One region of the Crossiella sp. NPDC003009 genome, then DNA from elsewhere that is predicted to be linked to it. Evidence: riboswitches for the same ligand, from Rfam matches in the RefSeq annotation. Region 1 holds a riboswitch; each other region holds the start of a gene.
What was found. A riboswitch is a leader RNA that binds a small molecule or an ion and turns the genes downstream of it on or off. The one in region 1 is predicted to bind cobalamin.

Region 2: linked by a shared signal. The riboswitch ahead of cobN (cobaltochelatase subunit CobN) and the one ahead of metE (5-methyltetrahydropteroyltriglutamate--homocysteine S-methyltransferase) in region 1 are both predicted to bind cobalamin.
Region 3: linked by a shared signal. The riboswitch ahead of ACWDY5_RS28350 (ribonucleoside-diphosphate reductase subunit alpha) and the one ahead of metE (5-methyltetrahydropteroyltriglutamate--homocysteine S-methyltransferase) in region 1 are both predicted to bind cobalamin.

What each region holds. Positions count from the first base shown of each region.
Region 1 covers NZ_JBSFUA010000001.1:335,772-339,039, reverse strand. The annotation lists gene ACWDY5_RS01575 (hypothetical protein) at 1-751, shown strand, start outside; gene cobF (precorrin-6A synthase (deacetylating)) at 767-1,588, shown strand; cobalamin riboswitch at 1,623-1,829, shown strand; gene metE (5-methyltetrahydropteroyltriglutamate--homocysteine S-methyltransferase) at 1,950-3,268, shown strand, end outside.
Region 2 covers NZ_JBSFUA010000022.1:55,739-59,006, reverse strand. The annotation lists gene cobN (cobaltochelatase subunit CobN) at 1-1,371, opposite strand, end outside; cobalamin riboswitch at 1,407-1,538, opposite strand; gene ACWDY5_RS22850 (hypothetical protein) at 1,545-2,744, shown strand; gene ACWDY5_RS22845 (precorrin-8X methylmutase) at 2,744-3,268, shown strand, end outside.
Region 3 covers NZ_JBSFUA010000033.1:25,807-29,074, forward strand. The annotation lists gene ACWDY5_RS28350 (ribonucleoside-diphosphate reductase subunit alpha) at 1-1,790, opposite strand, end outside; cobalamin riboswitch at 2,085-2,321, opposite strand; gene ACWDY5_RS28355 (NADPH:quinone oxidoreductase family protein) at 2,429-3,268, shown strand, end outside.

The DNA.
Region 1 (3,268 bases):
CATCTTCCGCAACGCGGTCGCGCTGGCCGACCCGCACTTCGACTTCGCCGAGACCGACGCGCTGCTGCTGGTGCCCTCCCGCCGCTCCGGCTACACCCGCGGCTACGCCACCTTCGAGCGCATCCAGGCCGACGGCAACACCATCCTGGCCGAGACCAACCTGGCCACCTCCCGCTACCGGGACGGGCACATCCTGCTCAACCACGAGGGCGGGCACCTGCTCAGCCTGCCCGACACCTACGGCGGGCCCGGCGGGTTCGGCTGGACCGGCGGCTGGGACGTGATGGGGCACATGTGGGGCCCGGCCCCCGACCACTTCGCCTGGCACAAGTGGAAGCTGGGCTGGCTGGCCGACACCCAGATCGCCTGCCTGGCCACCCGCGGCGGCACCATCGAGCAGTTGGTCACCCCGGTGGAGACCGAGCCCGGCACCAAGGCGGTGGTGGTGCGGCACGGCGCGAGCACCGCGTACATCGCCGAGGTGCGGCAACGGATCGGACTGGACACCAGGGCCTGCGACACCGGCGTGCTGATCTACCGGATCGACTCCCGCACCGCCAGCGGCAGCGGCCCGGTCCGGGTGATGGATGCCCAGCCGAACACCAGCTGCGGCGGCCTCGGCCTGAACAACGCCCCCTACGACCTCGGACCCGGTGAGGTGGCCACCTTCACCGACTCCGCCAACGGGGTGCGCATCCAGGTGGTGGCCAAGTCCGGCGACGGCTACACCGTCCGGGCCAGCCTGGGCTGAGGCCCGCCGCACCCGATGCCGCACAATCGTCCCCGCAGCGGACGACGGAACGGGGTTCAGGTGGCACGGGTGGTCGAGGTGGTCGGCATCGGGGCGGGCGATCCCGGGCAGGTCACGGTGGAGGCGGTGGCCGCGCTGCGGCAGGCCGACGTGGTGTTCTTCCTGGACAAGCCCGGTCAGGCCCGCGAGCTGTCCGACCTGCGCCAGCTGATCCTGGACACCCACCTGCCCGAGGGCGGGTACCGGGTGGCCAGGGCCGAGGACCCGCCACGGCACCGGGAGGCCGATGCCTACACCGGCGCCGTGGCGGACTGGCGTTCCCGCCGGGCCGAGGTGTGCCAGCGGCTGATCACCGAGCACCTGGGCGAGGACGAGACCGGCGCGTTCCTGGTGTGGGGCGATCCCGCCCTCTACGACAGCATCATCGCGGTGGTCGAGGAGGTGCTGGCCCGCGGCGAGGCAGACTTCGAGGTGCGGGTGCGGCCGGGCATCAGCAGCCTGTCCGCGCTGGCCGCCCGGCACCGGGTCACCTTCAACCAGATCGCCGGTTCGGTGCAGATCACCACCGGCCGCAGGCTGGCCACGGGCTGGCCGGAGCAGGTCGACGACGTGCTGGTGATGCTGGACTCCGGCAACACCTTCCTGCGCTACCGGGACGAGCCAGGGGTGACCATCCACTGGGGCGCCTACGTGGGCACCGCGGACGAGATCCTGGTCTCCGGGCCGCTGGCCGAGGTCGCCGAGCACATCGTGGCCACCAGGGAACGAGCCCGCGCGGCCAAGGGCTGGATCATGGATAGCTACCTGCTGCGCCGCAAAACCTCGGATCCGGTGTGATTCCCGCATCATGAAACAGTTGCGCGCGTTGCGATACGCTCGCCTCGCTGGTGGTTCGCCCGGCCGGTGACGGCTGATCGAGGCAAGAGGGAACCCGGTGGGAATCCGGGACTGCCCCGCAGCGGTGAACGGGAACGAAAGCCGTCATCAAGCACTGCGCGCTGAGCGTGGGAAGCGACGGCCGGTAGGAGCGAGCTCTGCGCCCGTGAGTCCGAAGACCTGCCACCGGCCCGCGCGCCCGCCGGGTGCGCGGAGTCCGGAAGCCTCTCGGGCGGGCTTGCGCGGACGCGGCTTCGTGCCGTCTCCCGCCGGTGTGCCCGCAGGTCGTCCGGACCTCAGCACGCTCGCGAGGAGAGAGCTTGTGACCAGCGGTATCGGCGCCACCGTCCTGGGTTATCCGCGGATCGGTCCACGCCGGGAGCTCAAACGCGCGGTGGAGCAGTACTGGGCGGGCCGCATCGACCGCGACACCCTGCTCGGCACCGCCGCGCGGCTGCGCGCGGCCACCTGGCTGGAGCTGCGCGAGGCGGGCCTGGACTCGGTCCCCTCCAACACGTTTTCCTTCTACGACCAGGTGCTCGACACCGCCGTCCTGGTCGGCGCGGTCCCGGCCCGGTACCAGCAGGACCACGACCTGGACACCTACTTCGCCGCCGCGCGGGGCACCGACGAGGTGCCGCCGCTGGAGATGACCAAGTGGTTCGACACCAACTACCACTACCTGGTCCCGGAGATCGACCAGGACACCCAGTTCTGGCTGGCGGGCGGCAAACCGATCGCGGAGTACCGCGAGGCCAAGGCCCTGGAAGTGGAGACCCGCCCGGTGCTGCTCGGCCCGGTGACCTTCCTCCTGCTGGCCAAGGGCGCGGACCCACTGGCCCGGCTGGACGACCTGCTGGCGGTCTACACCGAACTACTCGGCCTGCTCGCCGCCGAGGGCGTCACCTGGGTCCAGTTCGATGAGCCCGCCTTCGCCGCCGACCGCACCGAGGCCGAGCTCGCCGCGCTGGCCCGCGCCTACGATCGGCTCACCGCGGTGCCCAACCGGCCGAAGCTGCTGGTCACCGGCTACTACGGCGCACTCGGCCCAGCCCTGCCGGTGCTGGCAGGCACCGCGGTAGAGGCCATCGCGGTGGACCTGGTCGCCGGTGGCGCCGAGGGCATCGCCGGCATCCCGGCACTGCGGGAGAAGACCCTGGTCGCCGGGGTGATCGACGGCCGCAACGTGTGGCGGGCCGACCTGCGGCAGGCGGTGGCCACCTCGGCCTCGCTGCTGGGCGCCGCCCGCGAGGTCGCGGTCTCCACCTCTTGCACGCTGCTGCACGTGCCCTACGACCTGGACGCCGAAACCGCGCTGGCACCGGAGGTCCGCTCCCGGCTGGCCTTCGCCCGGCAGAAGCTGCGCGAGGTCGTCCTGGTCGGCAAGGCGCTGCGCGAGGGCGTGGACGGCGACTGGGCCGACCAGGCCGGCCAGCCCGCCGCCGAACCCCGTCACGACGAGGCGGTCCGCGCCAAGATCGCCGCGCTGACCCCGGCCGACCGCACCCGCGCGCCCTACGCCGAACGCGCCGCCGCCCAGGACGCGCTGCTGGGCCTGCCGCCGCTGGCCACCACCACGATCGGCTCGTTCCCGCAGACCGGTGAGATCCGCGCCGCGCGGGCCGGACTGCGCTCCGGTGA
Region 2 (3,268 bases), on a different contig from region 1:
GCCGTCGGGGTCCTGGGAGCGGTCCACGAACAGCTCACCGGGCGCGGGACCCCAGTGGTTCTCCAGCTCCGCGCGGAAGTCCGCGGGCAGGGTGTCGTAGAACTCGCGGTACTTGGCCGCGCTGATCCGCACCGGGTTGCCGGTGAGCTGGGCTTCGGTGAGCCAGTTCTCGTCCTGGCCACCGGCGGCGATCAGCGCGTGGATCAGCTTGTCGCCGTCCTGGCCGGCCACACCGGGCAGCGCGCCCGCACCGTCGGCGGGTCCGATGTCGTACCCGTTGTCCCGCAAGGCCGCGAGCAGCTTGACCACGCTGGCCGGGGTGTCCAGGCCGACCGCGTTGCCGATCCGGGAGTGCTTGGTCGGGTAGGCCGAGAGCATCAGCGCGATCCGCCGTTCGGCGGCAGGGATGTGCCGCAGCTGGGCGTGTTTCACCGCGATCCCGGCCACCCGCGCGGCCCGTTCGGCGTCGGCCACGTACACGGTGAGGCCGTCCGGGTCGATCTCCTTGAAGGAGAACGGCACCGTGATGATCCGGCCGTCGAACTCCGGGATGGCCACCTGGGTCGCGGTGTCCAAAGGGGACAGTCCGTCGTCGTTGGACGCCCAGCTCTCCCGGCTGGAGGTGAGGCAGAGCCCTTGCAGGATGGGCACATCGAGCGCGGCCAGCGCGCCCACGTCCCAGGCGTCCTCCTCGCCACCGGCGGAGGCCGCGGCGGGTTTGGTGCCACCGGCGGCGAGCACGGTGACCACCAGCGCGTCGGCCTTGCCCAGCTCGGCCAGCAGCTCGGGTTCGGCGGTGCGCAGCGAGGAGCAGAACACCGGCAGCGCCTGCCCGCCCGCGTCCTCGATGGCGCCGGCCAGCGCCTCGACGAAGGCGGTGTTCCCGGCCACGTGGTGCGCCCGGTAGTACAGCACCGCGACCACCGGCCCGGTGCTGGTGCGCGCGGTGCGCTCCAGCACGCCCCAGGTCGGGGTGGGCTGCGGCGGGGCGAAGCCGAGGCCGGTGAGCAGCACGGTGTCGGAGAGGAAGTTGTGCAGCTCCGCCAGGTTGCCGGCGCCGCCGTGCGCCAGGTAGGCGTGCGCCTCGGCGCAGACCCCGCCGGGCACCGTGGACAGCTCCATCAGCTGGGCGTCCGGGGCCTGTTCGCCACCGAGCACCACCACCGGGCGCGGCCCGGCGAGCAACCAGTCCAGGCCTTCTTCCCACATCCGGCGGCCGCCGAGGATGCGCACCACGACCAGGTCCACGCCCTCGACCAGGGCGGGCAGGTCGTCCACGAGCAGCCGCGCCGGGTTGGCCAGCCGGTAGTCGGCGTCGCTCGCGCGCGCCGAGAGCAGGTCGGTGTCAGAGGTCGACAGCAGCAGGATCACGCCGGTCTCCACATCCCTCGGGGTCCGCGCCCCACATCGGTCGGGACGGTGAGCGGAGTGTCTGGCTCCCAGGCGGGCCTGGTGACAGTGGCGGGACCGCGCCGGACTCGCACCGGCTTCCTCCGTGGTTCACCGTTCGGAGAGGACCCTACCCGCCGCGTAGCATCCGGCGCGTGCCCTCTTCGCCACATCGCTCGCGCCCGGACGCCTGTCCCGGCGCCATCGAGGTGCACCCCGCCGCGGACGGCGGGCTGGCCAGGGTGCGGATCCCCGGCGGCACGCTGACCACCGACCGGCTGGCCGTGCTGCGCAAGGCCGCGATCGAGCTGGGCGACGGCTCCCTTGAGCTGACCTCACGGGCGAACGTGCAGATCAGAGGCTTGACCCCCGGTTCGGAGCCGGAGCTGGGCGAGCGGCTGGCCGAGGCCGGTCTGCTGCCCTCGCTGACCCACGAGCGGATGCGCAACATCATCGCCTCGCCACTGGCCGACACCCAGGGCCTGGTCGACGCGATCGACGCGGCGCTGTGTGCGCGGCCGGAGCTGGCCGAGCTGCCGGGCCGGTTCCTGGTCACGGTGGACGAGGGTGGCGACGTGAGCGGGCTGGGCGCGGACGTCGGGCTGCACCGGGTGGGCGCGGAATGGGCGTTGTTGCTGGCCGGGGCCGATTCGGGGCTGCGGCCGGGCGATCCGGTGGCGGCGGTGACCAGGGCCGCGGCGGAGTTCCTGGCGCTGCGGGCCGAGCGGGGCGGGGCGGCCTGGCGGCTGGCGGAGATCGAGGACGGTGTCGCGGAGATCACGCGCCGATTGGCGACGGAAACCGCGAGCCACATCGCGCTCCCGGATCGCGGCGCGCCCCCAGACCACGGCACGCCCCCGGCTCACGGCGTGCCCCTGGGTCACCTCGCCCCCGCCGGTCGCGTCCAGCCCGCGCGCCCCCAGCCCCTCCCCCCTGGCCCGCTGCCCGACGGCCGCCTGGTGGTCGGCGTGCCCCTCGGCCGCCTGAACCCGGCCCAGTCCGAGGCCCTGCTCGCCGCCGAGCACCTCCGCCTCACCCCCTGGCGCAGCGTGCTGCTCCCCCGCCCGATCACCCTGGGGCACGGCCTGATCACCGACCCGCACTCGCCCTGGCACGCGGTCACCGCCTGCACCGGCCGCCCCGGCTGCGCCAAGGCCCTGGCCGACGTGCGCGCCGACGCCCCCCGGCTGCTCGGCGGCGCGGGCCGGTCGGTGCACTTCTCCGGCTGCGAGCGCCGGTGCGGCCGCCCGCGCGGCGCGATCGACGTGCTGGCCACGGCGGACGGCTACCTGGTCGACGGACAACGGCACGAGGACACGGCCGCGGCGATCGACGCGGCCCGGAGGAAGCAGTAGTGACCGACTACATCAAGGACGGCGCGGAGATCTACCGCCGGTCCTTCGCCACCATCCGCGCCGAGGCCGGCCTGACCGGTCTGCCCCCGGACGTGGCGCGGGTGGCGGTGCGGATGATCCACGCCTGCGGGATGGTCGACCTGGTCGAGGACCTCGGCTACTCCCCCGGCGTGGTCGCCTCGGCACGGGCCGCACTCGATGCCGGGGCGCCGATCCTGTGTGATGCCAACATGGTCGCGGCCGGGGTGACCCGGCGGCGGCTGCCCGCGGACAACGAGGTGGTGTGCCTGCTCGGCGATCCCCGGGTGCCCGCGCTGGCCGCGGAGCTGGGCAACACGCGCAGTGTGGCGGCGCTGGAGTTGTTGCGGGACAAGCTCGGCGGGGCGGTGGTGGCCATCGGCAACGCGCCGACCGCGCTGTTCCACCTGCTGGAGATGATCGCCGGTGGCGCGCCAAAACCCGCGGCGGTGCTGGGGATTCCGGTGGGGTTCATCGGCGCGGCCGAGTCGAAGGAGGCCCTGGCC
Region 3 (3,268 bases), on a different contig from region 1:
CGGGCGTGGTCGATGCCCTCGGCGGTCACGTGCTGGGCCAGGTTGACCGAACCGAGGTTGCACACCGCGACCTCGTCGATCGTGGTGTTCAGGGTGATCTCGGTGCACAGGTTCGAGGAGTGCACCACGCCGGAGTGCTGCTGCGGGGAGCGCAGGTTGCACGGGTCCTTGAAGGTGATCCACGGGTGCCCGGTCTCGAACAGCATGGTCAGCATGCGCCGCCACAGGTCCTTGGCCTGCACCCGGCGGAACACCCTGATCTCGCCGCGGTCGGCGGCCGCCTCGTACTCGGCGTACTTGCGGGAGAACTCCAGGCCGTAGGAGTCGTGCAGGTCCGGCACCTCGTCCGGGGAGAACAGCGTCCACTGCCCGTCCGCGCGGACCCGGCGCAGGAACTCATCCGGCACCCAGTTCGCGGTGTTCATGTCGTGCGTGCGCCGCCGGTCGTCGCCGGTGTTCTTGCGCAGGTCGAGGAACTCCTCGACGTCGATGTGCCAGGTTTCCAGGTACGCGCAGACCGCGCCCTTGCGCTTGCCGCCCTGGTTCACCGCGACCGCGGTGTCGTTGGCGATCTTCAGGAACGGCACCACGCCCTGGGACTTGCCGTTGGTGCCCTTGATGTGCGCGCCGATGCCGCGCACCGGCGTCCAGTCGTTGCCCAGCCCACCGGCGTACTTCGACAGCAGCGCGTTGTTGCTGATGCCGTGGAAGATGCCCTCCAGGTCATCGCCCACCGTGGTGAGGAAGCAGGAGGACAGCTGCGAGCGGGTGGTGCCCGCGTTGAACAGCGTGGGCGTGGAGCACATGAAGTCGAAGCTGGAGATCAGGTCGTAGAACTCGATCGCCCGCGCCTCGCGGTCGTCCTCGCGCAGCGCCAGGCCCATCGCGACCCGCATGAAGAAGGCCTGCGGCAGCTCGTAGCGGTGCTCGTCGCTGTGCAGCAGGTAGCGGTCGTAGAGGGTCTGCATGCCCAGGAACTGGAACTTCAGGTCCCGGTCGGCCACCAGGGCGGCGCCGAGGCGCTCCAGGTCGAACTTGGCCAGCTCGGTGTCCAGCTGGTCCAGCTCCACCCCGCGCCGGATGAACTCGGCGAAGTAGGTGGGGTACTCCCCGGCCATCTGCGCGTGGCTGGCCACCCGCTGCTCGCCGGCCAGAAAGGTCAGCGCCTCGCCGCGCAGCTTGTCCAGCAGCAGCCGGGCGCTGACGTAGGAGTAGTTCGGGTCGGTCTCGACCATGGTGCGCGCGGCCATCACCGGCGCGATGCTCAGCTCGGCCGGGCTGATGCCGTGGTAGAGGTTGCGCAGCGTCTCGGCCAGCACCGCCTCGCTGTCCACCGCCGCCAGGTCCGCGCAGGACTCGGAGATGACCAGCGCCAGCCGGTCGGTGTCCAGCGGGACCAGCGTGCCGTCGGCCTGGCGCACGGAGAACCGCGGCGCGGGCTTGGGCGCGGCCTGCGCGCGGGCCTTGTTGTGCTCCTCGCGGTAGAGCACGTAGGCGCGGGCGACCTTCTGGTGCCCGGCCCGCATCAGGGTCAGCTCGACCTGGTCCTGGATCTGCTCGATGTGCAGCGGCCGGTCCGGGCCGGCGTGCCGCAGCAGGCCCTGCGTCACCGAGGCGGTCAGCTCGGTGATCTGTTCGCGCACGCGGGGCGAGGAACCCGCGTCGGTGCCTTCCACGGCGAGGAAGGCCTTGGTCATCGCGGCTGTGATCTTGGCCGCCTCGAACGGGGACACCGCGCCGTTGCGGCGGATCACCGTGACCGCGCCGGCTGCGATCTCTGGCGAATGCACTGACACGAAAGCTGCTCCAAAAGGTGTGCTGGACGGATGAGGGCAGCGCCGGGCGGCCGAGGACCCGGGGCCGGGTTCGGTTGCCGTCGCTGGGGAAGAGCGGGGTGAAGCTGGCTTAGCTCTGAGGCTCGCTACAGCTCGCAGGCGATGCGGTCATACAGGTCGTCTCTCCTCGCGAGCGTCGGCGTCAGTGGGCCGCGGAGTCAGAGGCAGGCGAGGGCCGACCGGGGCGCGCGCGTGCGTCGCCCAGTCGTCCGCTCGGCCTTCCCACGAGACCGCGAACCAGGCGCACCGGCGGTGCGCCCGCTGACGGCAGGTCTTCGGACTCGCGGGCACGCGCCAAGCGCTGGCGCACCTACTGGCCGTCGCTTCCCGGACCGTGGCGTCCAGTGCTGTACCGGCCCTGGTGCTCGGCCGGTGACGGCGGTCGTTCCCACTCACCGCTGCGGGGCAGTCCCGGAGTCGCACCGGGTTCCCTGTTGCCTCGCCTGGCGTTTGCGTGCCCGGCGAACCATCAGCGCAACGGATACTACATGTAGGGGTAGCCCGCGCAAGCGCACCCAATATGGCCGTGTGTCGCGTGTCGGCGGGACATGACACGATGGGGGTGTACTGATCACGGTGCGTGGAGGTGCAGGGTGCGGGCATGGCGTGTGCACGAGCTGGGCGAGCCGCGGGACGTGCTCCGGCTGGACGAGGTCCCGGAGCCGGTCGCCGGGCCGGGACAGGTGCTGGTGAAGGTCCGCGCGACCGCGTTGAACTTCCCGGACGCGCTGCTGTGCCGGGGTCAGTACCAGGTCCGCCCGCCGCTGCCGTTCACTCCGGGGGTCGAGCTTTGCGGTGAGGTGGTCGCGCTCGGTGAGGGCGCCAGTGGGTTCGCGGTCGGCGACCGGGTCATCGCCACGCCCGCGCCGCCGCACGGCGGGCTGGCCGAGTACGTGGCGGTCGGCGCCACCGAGCTGCTGCCCGCACCCGAGGCGCTGGACGACGCGCAGGCCGCCGGGTTCCACATCGCCTACCAGACCGGCTGGTTCGGCCTGCACCGCAGGGCCGGGCTGGCCGAGGGCGAGACCCTGCTGGTGCACGCCGCGGCCGGCGGCGTTGGCAGTGCGGCCATCCAGCTCGGCAAGGCCGCCGGCGCCACCGTGATCGGCGTGGTCGGCGGGGCGCGCAAGGCCGAGGTGGCCAAGGAGCTGGGCGCGGACCTGGTGATCGACCGCAAGCAGGAGGACGTGATCGCCACGGTGAAGGAGTTCACCGGCGGCCGCGGCGTGGACGTGGTCTACGACCCGGTCGGCGGCGACTCCTTCCGCGCCTCCACCAAGGTGATCGCCTTCGAGGGCCGGATCGTCATCGTCGGCTTCGCCAGCGGTGAGATCCCCAGCGCCGCGATGAACCATGCCCTGGTCAAGAACTACTCGCTGCTGGGCCTGCACTGGGGCCTGTACACGCACAAGGACCCGGCCCTGGTCCGGCAG